DNA from 2 places in the Pseudoalteromonas sp. MMG033 genome. Region 1 is predicted to be linked to the other one. Evidence: riboswitches for the same ligand, from Rfam matches in the RefSeq annotation. Region 1 holds a riboswitch; the other holds the start of a gene.
The links. Region 1 has a riboswitch for cyclic di-GMP ahead of AC2CZC_RS25335 (cellulose binding domain-containing protein). Riboswitches for the same ligand answer to the same signal wherever they lie in the genome.
Positions count from the first base shown of each region.

Region 2: linked by a shared signal. The riboswitch ahead of AC2CZC_RS23225 (DUF4955 domain-containing protein) and the one ahead of AC2CZC_RS25335 (cellulose binding domain-containing protein) in region 1 are both predicted to bind cyclic di-GMP.

Region 1 covers NZ_JBXVAL010000002.1:974,209-981,806, forward strand. Annotated here, with positions in the region: gene AC2CZC_RS25330 (nucleoside hydrolase) at 17-982, opposite strand; cyclic di-GMP riboswitch class I at 1,542-1,624, shown strand; gene AC2CZC_RS25335 (cellulose binding domain-containing protein) at 1,856-3,652, shown strand; gene AC2CZC_RS25340 (DUF1592 domain-containing protein) at 3,665-6,835, shown strand; gene AC2CZC_RS25345 (DUF1552 domain-containing protein) at 6,865-7,598, shown strand, end outside.
Region 2 covers NZ_JBXVAL010000002.1:420,581-428,178, reverse strand. Annotated here, with positions in the region: gene AC2CZC_RS23245 (MipA/OmpV family protein) at 165-1,013, shown strand; gene AC2CZC_RS23240 (DUF3019 domain-containing protein) at 1,022-1,390, shown strand; gene AC2CZC_RS23235 (response regulator) at 1,401-2,093, shown strand; gene AC2CZC_RS23230 (ATP-binding protein) at 2,123-3,382, shown strand; cyclic di-GMP riboswitch class I at 3,652-3,750, shown strand; gene AC2CZC_RS23225 (DUF4955 domain-containing protein) at 3,839-6,070, shown strand; gene AC2CZC_RS23220 (hypothetical protein) at 6,176-6,346, shown strand; gene AC2CZC_RS23215 (ATP-grasp domain-containing protein) at 6,417-7,598, opposite strand, start outside.

The sequences.
Region 1 (7,598 bases):
TTATCCCCAAATTCAACTAGTCAGTTTCATCACTACAAATAATATCGAAGTAATATTGATTGAATGCTTGAGGTTCAACATTAATTGCGATGGTTTGTTTTGGCCTAGTCGCCCACTCATCAATGGGAAAAATTCTATCTGAGCTTTTAAACAAGGTATGACCTTTTGCAGGCCCGTCAGTAATAACTCGTATACGCCCCTGTTTAGTCGTAAATATTTGAGGTGCTACCAAGTACATGATTGCAGAAGAGTCATGAACATAAAACCCATCTAAACCAAGGTCATCATTGTAAAACTTTGCATAAAAACGTGTGATGTCATATATGAATTGACCATACTGTGCACTGTCTACTCTCAACTTCTCTAAATACGCATTTGACATCAAAGTTTGTTGCGTGACATCTAATCCTATGAGCGTGACTGGCCAGTCAGCATTGATCACAATATCTGCAGCTAGCGGATCGCCATACACATTCGCTTCTGCGAATGGTGTCAAATTTCCGGTATGACCATTGTGTCCAAATGCACCGCCCATAATGATGACTTCTTTCACTAACTTGCCAATTTCAGGCGCTTTTTCAATTGCCATCGCCAAGTTTGTTAGACGACCTACCGCAACTAACGTGATCTCTCCCGGTTGATTTTTAATTGTTTCAATAAGGTAGTCATGTGCAATAAGCGGTGATATCTGCGTGTTTATAATTTTAGGTATTTCGATATTGCCCAGCCCATTCTCACCATGTACGAGAGTGGCGGGCTCTGTTTTCACTTGATCTAGTGGGATGTTAACCCCCTTAGCGACTTCAGCAGACATACCGAACTGTTGTTTTAAATAAAGCGCATTTCGTGTGGTATTTTCTATGCTTGCATTACCAAAAGTAGTCGTAATACCAACCAATTCAATATCCGAACAAGCGTGTGCCAAAAGCAGTGCCATCGCGTCATCAATGCCCGGATCTGTATCAAATATTATTTTTTTCATTTCACCCCTTATAATTTGGAACGATACAAAATAATAATACATCACCAGTAAACATTTAACTAACATTTGATCGCTTTTAAACCGAAAGACAGTTCGGATTGTGCTTTTATTGCAACTTAAGCACTAGTCAATTCGCGCTAATATGCCCCTAGTAAGTAATTAGCTACCGAAGCCAAGCTTTGAAGCCTAACCATGCTCGATGAGTTGATCTTAGATTTGAATATTATTGGAAGATGAGGCAATTGAAGAGTCTTTAACGTTAATGATGCCAAAAAAGACACAATGCTGGCTGTGGGTTGCAAGCAGCTTAACCTCCTCCTGATAACATTACTGAATGTGTCTATTTGCTCTGTAGGTGTGCACAATCCTCCCCTCATTTCAAATTGTGCATTCACAATACTACTTTAGTGCAAGGTACTAATTTATATAAACTTATTAGATAAAATCTGAGGATTTTGTATGACTTTACAAAGCATTTTAAGGTGAAATGTGCAAATACTGTGAAAGTTGCAGTTGATGCTTTGCGGTTATGACGGTTTTAAGCTAAGTTCCTTTGACAGGCTTAAAATAGCAAACCTTTTGAAAGAAAGGGACGCAAAGCTTCCGGTCTAAGGTGAAAACTAAGATAGCGGGGTTGCTGAATGCCAATGCTTAAAATGGTGACAATGTGCATACTGTTGTTTTGTATGCGCATTGCGTAGCCTATCGGTATTCACGTCTTTGACATGTGATGTCATACCTCCAACACTTGGTCTTTCCTCATACCCGATTTTTGCATCAGCTATTGCCGCCTGTAAGTTCTGGTCGAATGCCTGTTCAATGAAGAACAGCAGGGAAATAACATGTCAAATGGCAATGTTTCGGGGAATTTTCATGAGACAACATAGATACAACAGCAAGCAGCACCGATTTTTAAAAATCGGCCTCTGTTTAATGGTTTTGGGGCACCCAATACACAGCTTAGCTGCACAATGCGAGTTCAATGTAAAAAATGAATGGCAAAGTGGCTATACCGCAGAGGTCACCGTGTTTAACAATACTGACTCGGCCATAAACGGCTGGGAAGTTGGATTAGAGTTTAACCAAGGCGAATCGATTAACAATGCTTGGCGCGCCCAATTAAGTGGTAATAGTCCATATCAATTTAGCAACCTTAATTGGAACAGCACCATTCAGCCGGGCTCATCCAAAGCGTTTGGCTTTAACGTCAAAAAGAGCAATGGGCAAGCCGTTACCACACCAAGATTATTTGGTATTTGTGAAGGAGGCTCACAAAATAATGATGTTAAGGTCGTTGCGTCAGCGTCTAACAACCAAGGCACGGCGCCTGCGACAATCAACTTTACCAGCGAGGCGACTAATTTACCGTCAGATAATGTGAGCTACCACTGGGAATTTGGTGATGGACAGACCTCCAATGAAATAAATCCTCAGCATACCTTTGAGCAAGCTGGCGCTTACTCTGTTTTATTGACCATCAAAGACGGAGTGAACGATTACCCTGCGGCGCCCATAGCAGTGACTATTAATGAAGCTCAGCCTGAGTCTGCACAATGTACTTTTGAAGTTGAACAAGAGTGGATCTCAGGATTTCGTGGCAAAGTCACTATCACAAATACAGAAAGTGTTGCTATTTCCAACTGGAAAGTACTCATGGCATTTTCAGACAACACCAAGTTGACAGGCGTTTGGCATGCTAGGCATAGTGGCAATAACCCGTATGAAATCATCAATGAAAATTACAACAGCACCATAAACCCAGGCCAGAGTTTAAATTTTGGCTTCAACGCCCAAAAAGCACAAGAAAATGATACACCAGCAATTCCTTCCCTTGGCGGTTTATGCTCATTAGACGGTGATATTAATCACGCGCCATTAGCAGTTGCATCGGCCTCTACTACATCCGGTGATTACCCACTAACGATAAACTTTAAAGGCGATGAATCTTCTGATTTAGACGATGATGCACTCACATTTAGCTGGGATTTTGGCAGCGGACAGACTTCAAGCGAGCCAAACCCTACTTATATTTATGAAGAAGAAGGCACATTTAGCGTCACGTTAACGGTCAACGACGGTGTTATAAGCACAGTCAGCGATCCAGTCACTATTCAAGTTTCAGAACCTGAGGCGCCACCAATCAGCGCACCATTTGTATTAGACCCACAAAGCTCTCATCTTTACTTTGTATCGACCAAAAAACAGCACCTCGTTGAATCACATACATTTAACAATATCAGTGGCAGTATTACACCTGAAGGGGTAGCAAGATTAGCCATTGACCTGAGCAGTGTAGATACCGATAACGACACCCGTGATGGCAGAATGAAAGAATTTTTATTCGATACCGAGTCATTCCCAACCGCCGAAGCCCTGCTTGCCATTGATTATGCTGCACTCGTTGCACTTCCTATTGGTAGCACTGAAATGCAATCCATCTCAACCACACTCAACCTCACTGGCGTTATAAAAGAAGTGAACGCTGATGTCGTTATTCGACGTCTTGCAAACAATAAAATTATGGTGCAAACCCTAACACCAATTGTGCTAGACGCCACAGATTTTGGTTTAGAGTCTGGTATTGAAACACTCAGAACATTGGCAAATTTATCGGTGATCAGTTACGCAGTGCCCGTGAGTTTTAACCTTGTTTTTGAAGCGCAGCAATAGGAGGGAAAGAAGATGAAACGCAATAATTTAACACGCTTTTTTACCTTGACTGATACTTGGTCTCATACACCTAAAATCGCTAAGTTCGCTGCCTGTTTAAGCCTACTAACCAGTGCCTCTTTTGTTCAAGCTGCACAGTGTTCCTTCACTATTCCAGACAATTGGAACAATGGTTTTAAAACAGAGATTGTCATTGATAACCAGTCAGATCAGGATCTCAATAATTGGTTCATCGAACTTACATGGGATCAAGGTATTTCACTGCAAAATAGCTGGAATGGTGATTTCAACTGCCATGATGCAGGCTGTACCATTTCGTCACAAAGCCATACCATACACGCCAATCAGTCATTTGGTTTAGGCTTTGTCGCCAATAAAAACGGCTTAACTGGTGATGTCACCATGACCTTAAGTGGTGATATTTGCACGAATTCAGAGCCCACCACGCCACCGGATGATGTAACTGAAACGGGATTATGGCAACTTGATAGCACGGCGTCTTTACTGAGTTATGTATCAGTAAAAAAAGATCATGTTGCAGAGTTAAATCAGTTTGTTACACAAAACAATGAAGCCCCCGCCCTGTCTGGCAGTATCGATGCCGAAGGTAACGTAAAACTGGCCGTTGATCTAAGTACCGTTTCGACTGGTGTGGATATCAGAAACAGTCGAATTTTAGACTTACTCTTTGAGACAGATTTACTGCCTGTCGCTTACTTCAGTGCTCAAATAGACAATGCATTGTTAAGTAATTTAGAAATTGGCCAGCCAGTTATTCAAAATGTGATTGGTGAAATGAGCTTACATGGCATCAATCATCAGATGACGCTTGATGTGCAGGTTGTCAAACTTGCTTCCGGTAACGTCAATGTCAGCACGCTTTCACCCATGATCATCGACAGTAAAAGCTTTGAAATGGACTACGGCATAGAAGCTTTGCGTATTGTTGCCAACCTCTCAAGTATTGGTGAATCTGTACCTGTCTATTTCAACCTGACTTATTTGGCTGCCGAGCAAGACAGTTTTGAGCCAGTTGCTATGGCAGAAAAGCCAGCGGCTCCCACAGAGCTCAGTGCAAGTGTGCTGTCAATCGATGCCAAGGCGCAATTGAATTGGCGTGATAACAGCAATAACGAAACCGACTATCTTGTGCGCTTTAAAAGCTTGGATGGACGCTGGCAAACGGCTGCTGAGCTGGCATCAAACTCAAGCTTTTATGAATCAGGGCTACCTGAATCAGGCGAGTTCGATTACAAGGTCATTGCACTCAACAATTCAGTACCTTCAGAACCAAGTAATATTGAGCGTATCGTTGTCACTCAAACAGATCCTGTCGCCCGAGGTATGCAACTATATCAAACGGGATGTGCAGGTTGTCACGGCTCAGAAGCAGGCGGCTTAGGGTCATTCCCAGCGCTTGATACTGAACGAGATATACAAACCATGATTGATACCATTGTCACCACCATGCCTTATGGCACACCAAGTGCGTGTGATGAGCAATGTGCAGCAGATATCGCAGCGTATCTGCAAACTCTTTGGCCTGCACCTTTGACCTGTGATGTCGGTGTTGCCCCCGTGGCATATGGGGCAAGACAGCTGAAGATTTTAACACAAACTGAGTACCAAAATACGGTCGAAGACTTGCTTGGTGTTAATTTTGAGGTATCTGATGGCTTATCCCCAGACTCTCAAATTGGCTTTTTCATCAACAATACCCATGCTAGCGTGCAACCTTCTAACTACAGTAATTACTTGTTAGTAGCTGAAGAGCTTTCACAATGGGCCGCTGAGAATAACTTTTCACCTGCGCTAAACTGCGATGCGGTTAATGAAGACTGTGCAAATCGCTTAGTGGATGAACTTGCACCGCAAATCTTCCGTCGCCCATTGACACAAGATGAAGCACAAAACTACAGATTGATAGCAACGGGCTTTTTCCACAGTGGGGATATTGAAGCAGGTATGAAACTCGCCTTAGAAGGGTTACTGTCTTCACCGCAATTTATTTATCGCCACGAATTAGGTGAACCTAATCCTGATAACTCAGAACTTGATGCAGATGCCTTCGAGTTAACATCATGGGAAATGGCGACTTTCTTGTCATACACATTCACGGGTTCAACACCTGACCAGCAACTCTGGCAAGCCGCTGAGCGTGATGAGCTTCGTGATGAAGCCAACATCATTGCCCACGCTAACCGTCTAGCTGACAGCGCTAAGTCTGTGCTTGGTGACTTTGTTGGCAGTTGGCTTGGCACAGGTAATTTAGAAGTGGCAACCAAAGATCAAACCGTCTACCCGGGTTTTGCACAATTGGTCCCAGCCATGAAAGCAGAAATGAACGAGACCTTCTCGTACATCATGACCCAACCTGATGAGAAGTTCAGCTCGCTTTATACTGCAAACTTCACCTTCGTTAATCAGTTACTTGCAGAGCACTACAATATTGCAGGTGTTACTGGCGAAGAGTTACAAAAAGTCGATACAACTGAACGTGGTGGCATCTTAGCCAATGGGGCATTTATGGCGCGCTGGGCTGAGGTTGCCGAGTCACACCCTATTTTGCGCTCAGTACGCGTGCGCCGCCGTATGCTGTGCCAAGATCAACCCGATCCACCAGCAGGTACCTTTGAAGCCAGAGAACAAAGACTGGCTGAACTCTCTGATATGTTGCAAGACCCATCAACCACTAACAAGCTTAAGTATCACAGCTTAACAGAAGGTCAGCCTTGCTCTGCTTGTCACGAAAAGTATATCAACCCAATGGGATTCGGCATGGAAGACTTTGATGCCGTGGGCAAAATCAGAAGTGCAGACAACAATGGTAATACCATAGATGCATCCGGTACCCTATTCGCCCCCGAGAAATACGCAGAAGTCAGTGAGTCCATCCCATTTAATGGCGCCAAGCAACTAGGTGCCGTGATCTCGGATCTGTCATCAGCGCAAAGTTGCTTGCCACAGCAAATGTTCCGCTACGTCATGGGCGTGGGTCACGACTCACTCGACCCAACCAGCGACGAAGATAGACGCCTATCCGAAACAGAAAAAGTCGGTTACATGTGCGAAATAGACACGCTCACAGATGCCATGATGCAAAACAGCCCAAGAGCCATGTTGGAGAAGTTTGGTTCATTGAAATCTGTCCGTTATCGCAAAGCTTGGTCCAGAAATGAATAGTGCGGGTCACAATACAGAAGGTTAATAAAATGAAAGATGAACATTTAAATAACATGATGATGTCGCGCCGTAGACTATTAAAAGTGTTTATGGCATCGGGGATTTCTACCGCCCTGATCCGCACTTCGCCATTAGTATCGGGCCTGTTGTTTGCCAGAGATGCAGATGCGCAAACCGCAGGGCTGCCAAATAAAACCGTATCCATTTATATACCCGGCGGGTCCATATCATCTCTTTGGAACCCAACTGGTAGCGGTGAAAATATGCAGTTGGGCGTGATGTCCGCAGGCTATGAACCGGTCAAAACAGAATGTAACTTTATGGTCAACATGTCACATTCCAACGCAGGACATGGCCGAATGCCAATTTTGCTGGCACAAAACTGGGGCAGCGATAGCTATGACGTGACCATGGGTAATGCACTTGGGCCTAACTTGCCGTTTCGTTATCTTAATTTGGGTGTGCACAGCAATGGTCAAGGGCAGTTAACCAAGGACAATCGCAACCACTTGCCGTTCCAAGAAAACCCGTTCACCGTTTTTAAAATGGTGTTCGGCAGTGCACAAGGCAGCAATAGTAAAACGCCTATCATGAATGCGCATATGTCGGCGGCCAATGCGATTAAAAACCGATTGGCCGGTTATGAAATACAAAGAATGAATGACCACCTCGATGCGATTTCAGATACTCAGCGCCGTTTAGATGACCTATACGGCGGCGTATCTTGCGGTATCGCACCGGATAACACTGAGTTTCCTTTAAC
Region 2 (7,598 bases), 550 kb from region 1:
GTTACTTTTGCCAGAGCACTTTTGTAAACCCCCTTTCCAATTACCCATCTTATTTTGATGATTTGTTGTTAGATACAAATTGATACAGTTTGTTATAATTCCACACGCTATTTTTCTATAAATTCAATATATTAGTTAGCTAATAATAAAGATAAGAAACTTCTATGTACTCTAAAAGAAAGTGGATGCCTATATGTTTGGCTGCTTCAATTTTTCATTTTCCAGCCGCTTACGCAGAAGAAGAGGCCAGCTTTTGGGAAGGGTTTTCAAATAAGCGCGAAGCAGGCGGATTTCTGTCACTGGGTTTAGGTGCTTCTTATGGCGGGGGATTACTTACAAATATTGCTACCCGGCCAATTTTAAATATCAACGGTAATTATTACTTTGAAAATGGACTTTTTGTTGAAGTGCCTGGGAGTGACAGTAAATTTGAGCCGCAATGGGCGATGGGCTACAACCTTTATAATTCCAGCGAGTGGGAGTTTGATGTCATTTTTTCTGCTGCGCATGCGCACATATCGTACTATGGATATGTATCAAATGCATATGATGAGCGGGATTTGACTGGGTATGTAGGGCTTCGTGTCACTGGCGCCATAGGCAGCTATCAAATTCAAACCATCCTTGCGCCTAAAGCGGACAATAGTGAATATGATGGAGGGGCTTACGCCTCTTTTTGGATTGCGAAATCATGGCAACATAAAAATTGGCACTTTTATAGTTCGGTCGGCTTTCAATATCGTAACAGCGCTATGCTTAATTATTACTATGGTGTGCCTTACCAATCAGCAAGAGTAGATCCTTATCAAGCCTCTGGTGGGGTGAACACTAAATTAAAGTTGGGCTTTACGACGCCAGTTGGCAAGCGCTGGGTGGTTGATGGCGCTATTGGTCTGACTGATTATGCCACTAGTATAGACGATAGTCCGTATTCGTTAGATGCGCTTAACACTACCTCCAATCGTAGCAGGCTTGGTCGCCATATTAGCGTTACCATGAGCTACGTGTTTTAGGAGGCGAAATGAAAAAATATATTGCTGTTTTTTTCCTTACGCCAGTCCTAGCATGCGCAGCCTCTAACGAGCCACAGTTTACCATTAAGCCTGAGCAATGCGTTGCATTGGAGCAGGGACAGGAATGCTATGTCGATGTTTCTGTGAGCTGGAAAACGAACAGTGTCGGTAACTATTGCTTATTTGCCAACGAGCAGCAGTTGCATTGCTGGCAAAACGTTGCACATGGAAAATGGCAAAGCGAAATTATGATGACGGATAATTTAGCCGTTCGCCTAAAAAGCGACAGTGAAAAAATTATATTCACCAAAACAATAGAATACGCTTGGATTTATAAAAAAAGAAAAAGCAAAGCGGTACGATGGAGAATGTTTTAAGGATGTGTAGATGAGCCAGTGCAAGGTTGCTTTAGTAGAAGATGACATTGAGTTGGCCCAGTGGATAGCCGATTATTTAAGCGCAAAACAGTACCATGTTGATGTTTATCATGATGGGTTAGTTGGTTTTGAAGCGATCCAAAAGACCAAACCCGATCTCATTATTTTAGATGGCATGTTACCCAGTATGGACGGTTTAGATGTGTGCAAAGCGCTGAGGCAGTTAATGCAAACGCCGATTTTAATGTTGACGGCCAGAGATGAAGAAATTGACGAAATCTTAGGCTTAGAAATGGGTGCTGACGACTATTTAACAAAACCGGTGAGAGGCCGTTTATTGGAAGCCCGAATGCGGACTTTGCTGAGGCGTGCCACAGTGACTCAAGAAGTTAATGATGAAAAGTTAGTGATCGGTGCCCTTGAAGTCGATGTGGGTAATCGACAAGTGCTACTCGGTGGTAAAAATATTCAAGTATCAAGCAATGAGTTTGATGTCTTATGGGTGCTAGCTAAGCACGCCGGGAGCGTTGTAACTCGTCAGGATTTAGTGCAGGAGCTAAGAGGTTTTGAGTACGACGGCTTTGATCGCACCATCGATTTGCGCGTATCTCGGTTACGGAAAAAACTTGGCGATAAAGAGGCGCCATACAAAATAGCCACTGTGTGGGGCAAGGGCTATCAGCTGTCTAAGGATACTTGGTAATGGATTTATCTAGAAGGCAGTCTATTTAAATGTGGCGGTTTGTCATAGCACTTGTAAGTGTGTTGATCATCGCAAGCATAGCCCTGGGTCAGGTATTTGATGCGCTTTATTCCTCAGAGGAGTCTGCACAATCCGATGTATCAGAGCAGCTTGCTTTGGCATTGCCATTATTAGAGATGATGGCATCTCAAGAAAGTCACCTCGTTTTCGATAAACAACTTCAGCAGAGAACGCTAGGTGATCGCAATACATCCGTGCGTCTTCACTCTATGGATGAGTACCCTTTACCGATTCAATTGCAACAGCAGCTTCAAAAACAAGAGCCTGTGTACCTCGAGACGCAGGATCACGTGAAAGTTCATCTGTTGACCAGTGATCAGAATATTTTGGTTTATCGGTATGATAAGCTGGCTGAACAAGATGATTACCGTCTTTCTTTAACGCTTATTTTTTATTTTCTTCTCGTCATCATTTTAGTGCTTTTCTTAACCCCTTTTGTTCGTCGGCTAATGCATTTAAGCGATACCGCCGCCAAATTTGGGGATGGCCATTTAGATGTTAGGTTAAAGGTGGGCACGCTTTGGTATATTCGAGATATTGAGCTGTCATTTAATCAGATGGCAAATAAGATTAACCTGCTTATGGATGATATTAAATTACTTGCTGGTGGGTTATCCCATGAGTTAAGGACGCCATTGGCCCGAATTCGCATGGGCCTAGATACCATTGTCGAAACACAAGATGAAGCGCTTAGGAGCAAATACGAAGCGCGCGTAAACCAGCAATTAGATGACATGGAAGGCTTGCTGATACATATGTTGGATTTTGCTAGATTGCAGCATATTTTAGATGAGGCTATCCCTCAGCCGCTTGATCTGGTCACGGCACTCCCTAATTTGGTTGACCTCTCTTTTGATGATACCGTTGAGCTGAATATCACACTGCAACAAGCGCTAATTCATGTTGATCAACGTTATTTTACTATGGCTATCTCTAATATCATTGATAATGCGCTGAAGTATGGACATAGCCGTTGTGTGGTGACGGTAACGCAAGAGAAAAATGAGTATGTGGTTGTAATCAGTGATGATGGAGACGGCATTGATGCGAGCAAAGCCGCTGAAGTATTTAAACCGTTTGTCAGGCTTAATCGCCAGCACTGTACTGGATTTGGGATTGGTTTAGCATTCAGTGCCAAAATTATTGCGCGCTATCGAGGGGAAATCTTTGCGGGTGTTTGCGCTGAATTAGGAGGTGCTTGCATAACCGTGAAGTTCCCAGCCTTATAAAGACACTTATATTGGTGAATAATTATGCTAACGATTTCATTGCTATAATCTGCATTTGAGCTTTCATGGATCTAAAAGTCCGCGTGCTTTGTGCACAAAACAGTGCCTAATACGCTGATATTGGTACCTTTAAAAGGGAATAATTTATCTGTAACATAAGTTTAATAATTTATAATTCCTGTTTGTACAACGGATTAGGATTTTTGCTCTAATTTGTGTTTGACCAATTTGGAACCTTCCTATACATTCCTCCTGAAATTTACACAAACTGTAGTTACTGGCAAACTAGGTGAAAGCCTAGGACGCAAAGCTTCCGGTCTAAATGCGCTGTATATTCATGCAATGCACACGATAGCGGGGTTGCTTCATAGTTAGGGATACTGTGAATATTCAAGAGGGATGTGACTGCCAGATCTACTCAATACCACTACTGAACGTAGTTATTTGAGGATAGATATGAAAACATTTTCTAATAAACCAATGCTAGTAGCACTATGCGCTGCGACAGGTTGGCTTCCAATGCAAGGCTATGCAAACGATTTCTGGCATAGCTACCTAGAGTCTAGATCAACACAATCTGATCTGAGAGATCCAAGCACGCAAATAGCAGATGATCAGATCATCTCTAACTTTTCATACGCGGGTTACCAGTTCTCAAACCAAGCGATCCCGAGTGTCAATGAACTGGGCTACCGTATTTTTGATGTAACTGGCTACGGCGCAGATATCGCTCCTGGCCGTTCTGACAAGCAGGCGGTACGTGATGCCATTGCGGCAGCTGAAAAGCACATCGATGAGGGGGGTAAAGGCGCAGTGATTTATTTCCCTAACGGTACGTATGACTTGAACACTTTGTCTGATGTTGCAGACATAGATAAGTCCGATACTGTTGAAGGTCGTAAAAGCCGTGAAAGCGCAACTATTAAGATATCACGTGGCAACATGATATTGCGTGGTGAGAGCCAACTCAGTATTTTAAAAATGGATCAACACTTAGATTTGATTTATCCAAATAAAATGTGGACAAGTCCTTATCTATTTGAAATTGGTTATAACTACGCTAACCGCGACCCTAAAGTGAAAAGTGTGCGCGAGTCGGTAACCTCTCCTAGCAAAGAGCGTTTTATTACTGATATTACTTCTAGCCACCCAAGGCAATCTACACGCTCAGTGCAAGTTCGTGATACATCTTTGCTTAAAGTCGGTCAGTGGGTGCAACTGTCTCGTTTTGACCCTCGCCCAGAGACGATTGCCAAAGCATTATCACCTTATAAGTTAGATGGTAAGTGGGGCATGATCAAAAAAGGGGTTCGTTCACAAGAATTTCATCAAATTACTGCCATTGAAGGTAATGAAGTGACATTCGCCGCGGTTATTCATCATGATGTTGAAAACGATGGCTACTGGGGCTTGAAACAAGCACGTCTGGTACAAAATATCGGTGTTGAAAACCTGACGATTCAAGGTAATTGGCAGGAAGCATTTAAACACCATAAAAGCGGTGTGCATGATGGTGGGTGGAGCGCTATTCGTTTCTCTCGCGTTGCGCATGCATGGCTTAAAAACGTGGAGTTTATCGACTTAAACCAAGGCGTTTCAGTGGTAAACAGCGCTGCGATGACCCTAAAAGACTTAGCGTTTACGGGTAATCCTGGTCATATCAGCTTGGACATTAATGCATCGACCCATGTTTTGGCACAAAACATTGATGATCAAGCTGAGCACTGGCATGCGGCGGGCTTTTCTCATAAAGCTGCGGGTAACGTAATTTCTGGCTCAACGCACTCGCCTGATCGCTTCCATAACTTGCATGCCAATATGCCTTACAGCAATTTAATTGAAAATAGTACTGGCGGTTGGAATTATGGCTTTATGGGCGGCTCTGTCGGTGCACAGCCTAATCACCTTAAGCATCTAGTATTTTGGAACATCACCAATACAGCACAAAACGAGTCAATTGATAAGTGGGCGTTTATGCGCCATGACAGCAAGTATGGCCGTGTGATCATGCCGTATGTTGTTGGCTTAAAAGGCGCTGGATTTAATGGCTTTGAGAGTCAGCAAAGATACGACACAAGTTTGGCTGATAAGTCACAGGCACATGTGCAAAGTCACACTGATATCGAAAGTTTATACGCGCAACAGTTACAGCAACGCCGCTGTGCAAAAAAAGTGACTGGTGACAATTTAATTGGTGCTTGGTCATTGAAAGGCAGTGTGTGTGACCTGTCTGGTCAAGGGCAAGACGGCAAAGTGTATGGTGAATACCAAGGTACATTTAACGGCGTTGATCAGCGTATTGAGCTTGGTGACATCGACCAATTCAGCAAGATCGAGCTTGAGTTTAAATACGATAATTTCAGCACAACTAAAACGGGTTTCATGTTATCGAAAGGCAATTACGGTACACAAAACGCGTATTATATCCAAGTAAACAAAGAAGGTGTGATCAGTGCGCGCATCAATGGCAAAGGCGTCAATGCTGGTAATTTTGCTGATGGTCAATGGCACAAACTTGAAATGCAGTTAGAGGGCAACGTTTTATCACTGAGCATTGATGGTCAGTCAATGGGTAGCAAGAGCATTGTGATACCAAAGCAAAATGACGTGCCACTTAGCGTTGGCTCTACACCAAAGAACACTTATCCGTTCAAAGGTGAAGTCAGAAACGTTCGCGTATATCGCTAATTTTTACAAGGTGCCTACCTAGCTGGATACAAGCAGTTGGCACCTAATTTCAAGATTTATTTGGCCACAGTAGAAGGCCGACAAGATAGTAGTAAGGTATTAAACATGACAACATTACCTCCATATAAAAAGTATGCAATCGTGGCTTTGGCGTTAGTTTTTGGCTGGTTCTCAACCTTTATGATTAATGGTATTGAAGTGAACGAAACCTCTATGTATTGCTTAAAGCTTAAAGATAAAGCAAACATGGATTTATGTAGTAAAGACGTACTGTAAATGTGTTTTAAACTCGGTAAATCAGCTTACCGAGTTTAACAATACGGGGGGTTGTTTGTGTAGCAATAACCTAAGGGATTTGTAATTTGCACTCAAATTGGTTTATCGTCGTCATGATATCAGCCTCAACTTTATTTGCACTGTTTGAGCGAAACCTAAAACGCCCAGGCAGCAATTGATAGCCACCAGAGCCATCAAAGAGCGTTCCTGACGCAGGGTATTTCTCGAAATACATACTTTCAACTTTACCGAGTAAGGACTTTGCTGACAAAAATGTTTTTCCTATGTTTTCTGGAAATAGAAGGAACCCTCCAGAGAGGTTATTTTCAAGCTTTTTTTTATCAATAATTAGAGGCTTACCTAGGAAAATATCGACCCAAGATTGAACCATATCAACGTCAAATAGGTCTTGCATAAAGTATGGGATTTCAGCGCCTCCTATACGTGCACCTACTTCTAAAAAGTATAGCTGTTCGTCTTTTTCGATGACTTCTAGGTGAAATGCGCCATTATCAAGTGATAATGTTTTGAGGCAATGATTTGTAAAGTGTATAAGCCTTTCAGTGAGTGCTTGAGATTGATGCAATACGGAAGCAACCGGCTGCCCATTGGCAAAGTCTAGACAGGTATTTATATATTTAAAGCATTTGTAAAATAGCAACTCTCCATCTTGAACTAGGCCATCAATATGATGAATTTGTCCCTCTATATATTCCTCTATCTCAAAGTCAGACACATTAAGCTCATTTAACTTGGCTGCCAGAGATTGCTTGCTGGTGAGTTTATAGCAGCCCTCACTACCAGCGCCTTTCCTCGGTTTTAATATGACAGGGAACTCAATGTTATCTAGATAGGTGGATAATTCAGCTGTATTTGCTGTCGCATCAAGGTATTTTGGAACTGGAATTCCAGCTGTAGAAATGCTGTGTTTCATATGCATTTTATCGCGAAAGCGACGCGTTTGAGTAAGTTTGTATCCTTGAACTCCTAAGTGTTCTCGAATAGCAGATGCATTTTCAAGGTCAAATTCAGAAAGTGCAATTACTATATCAATAGGCCCTGTTTGTAATTCAATTTCTTTTGCCGCCTCTATAACCTGTTTTTGGTTCTCATATTCATCTAGTTCTATAATAATGTTTGCTAAGCTTTCATCTATTGAGCGTCGGCCTTTTGCATTACAAATGTAGTTTACATGGTGCAGTTTATGGTTGACGTAATTTTCATAGCATGAAAAATCGTTATCCCAATGATT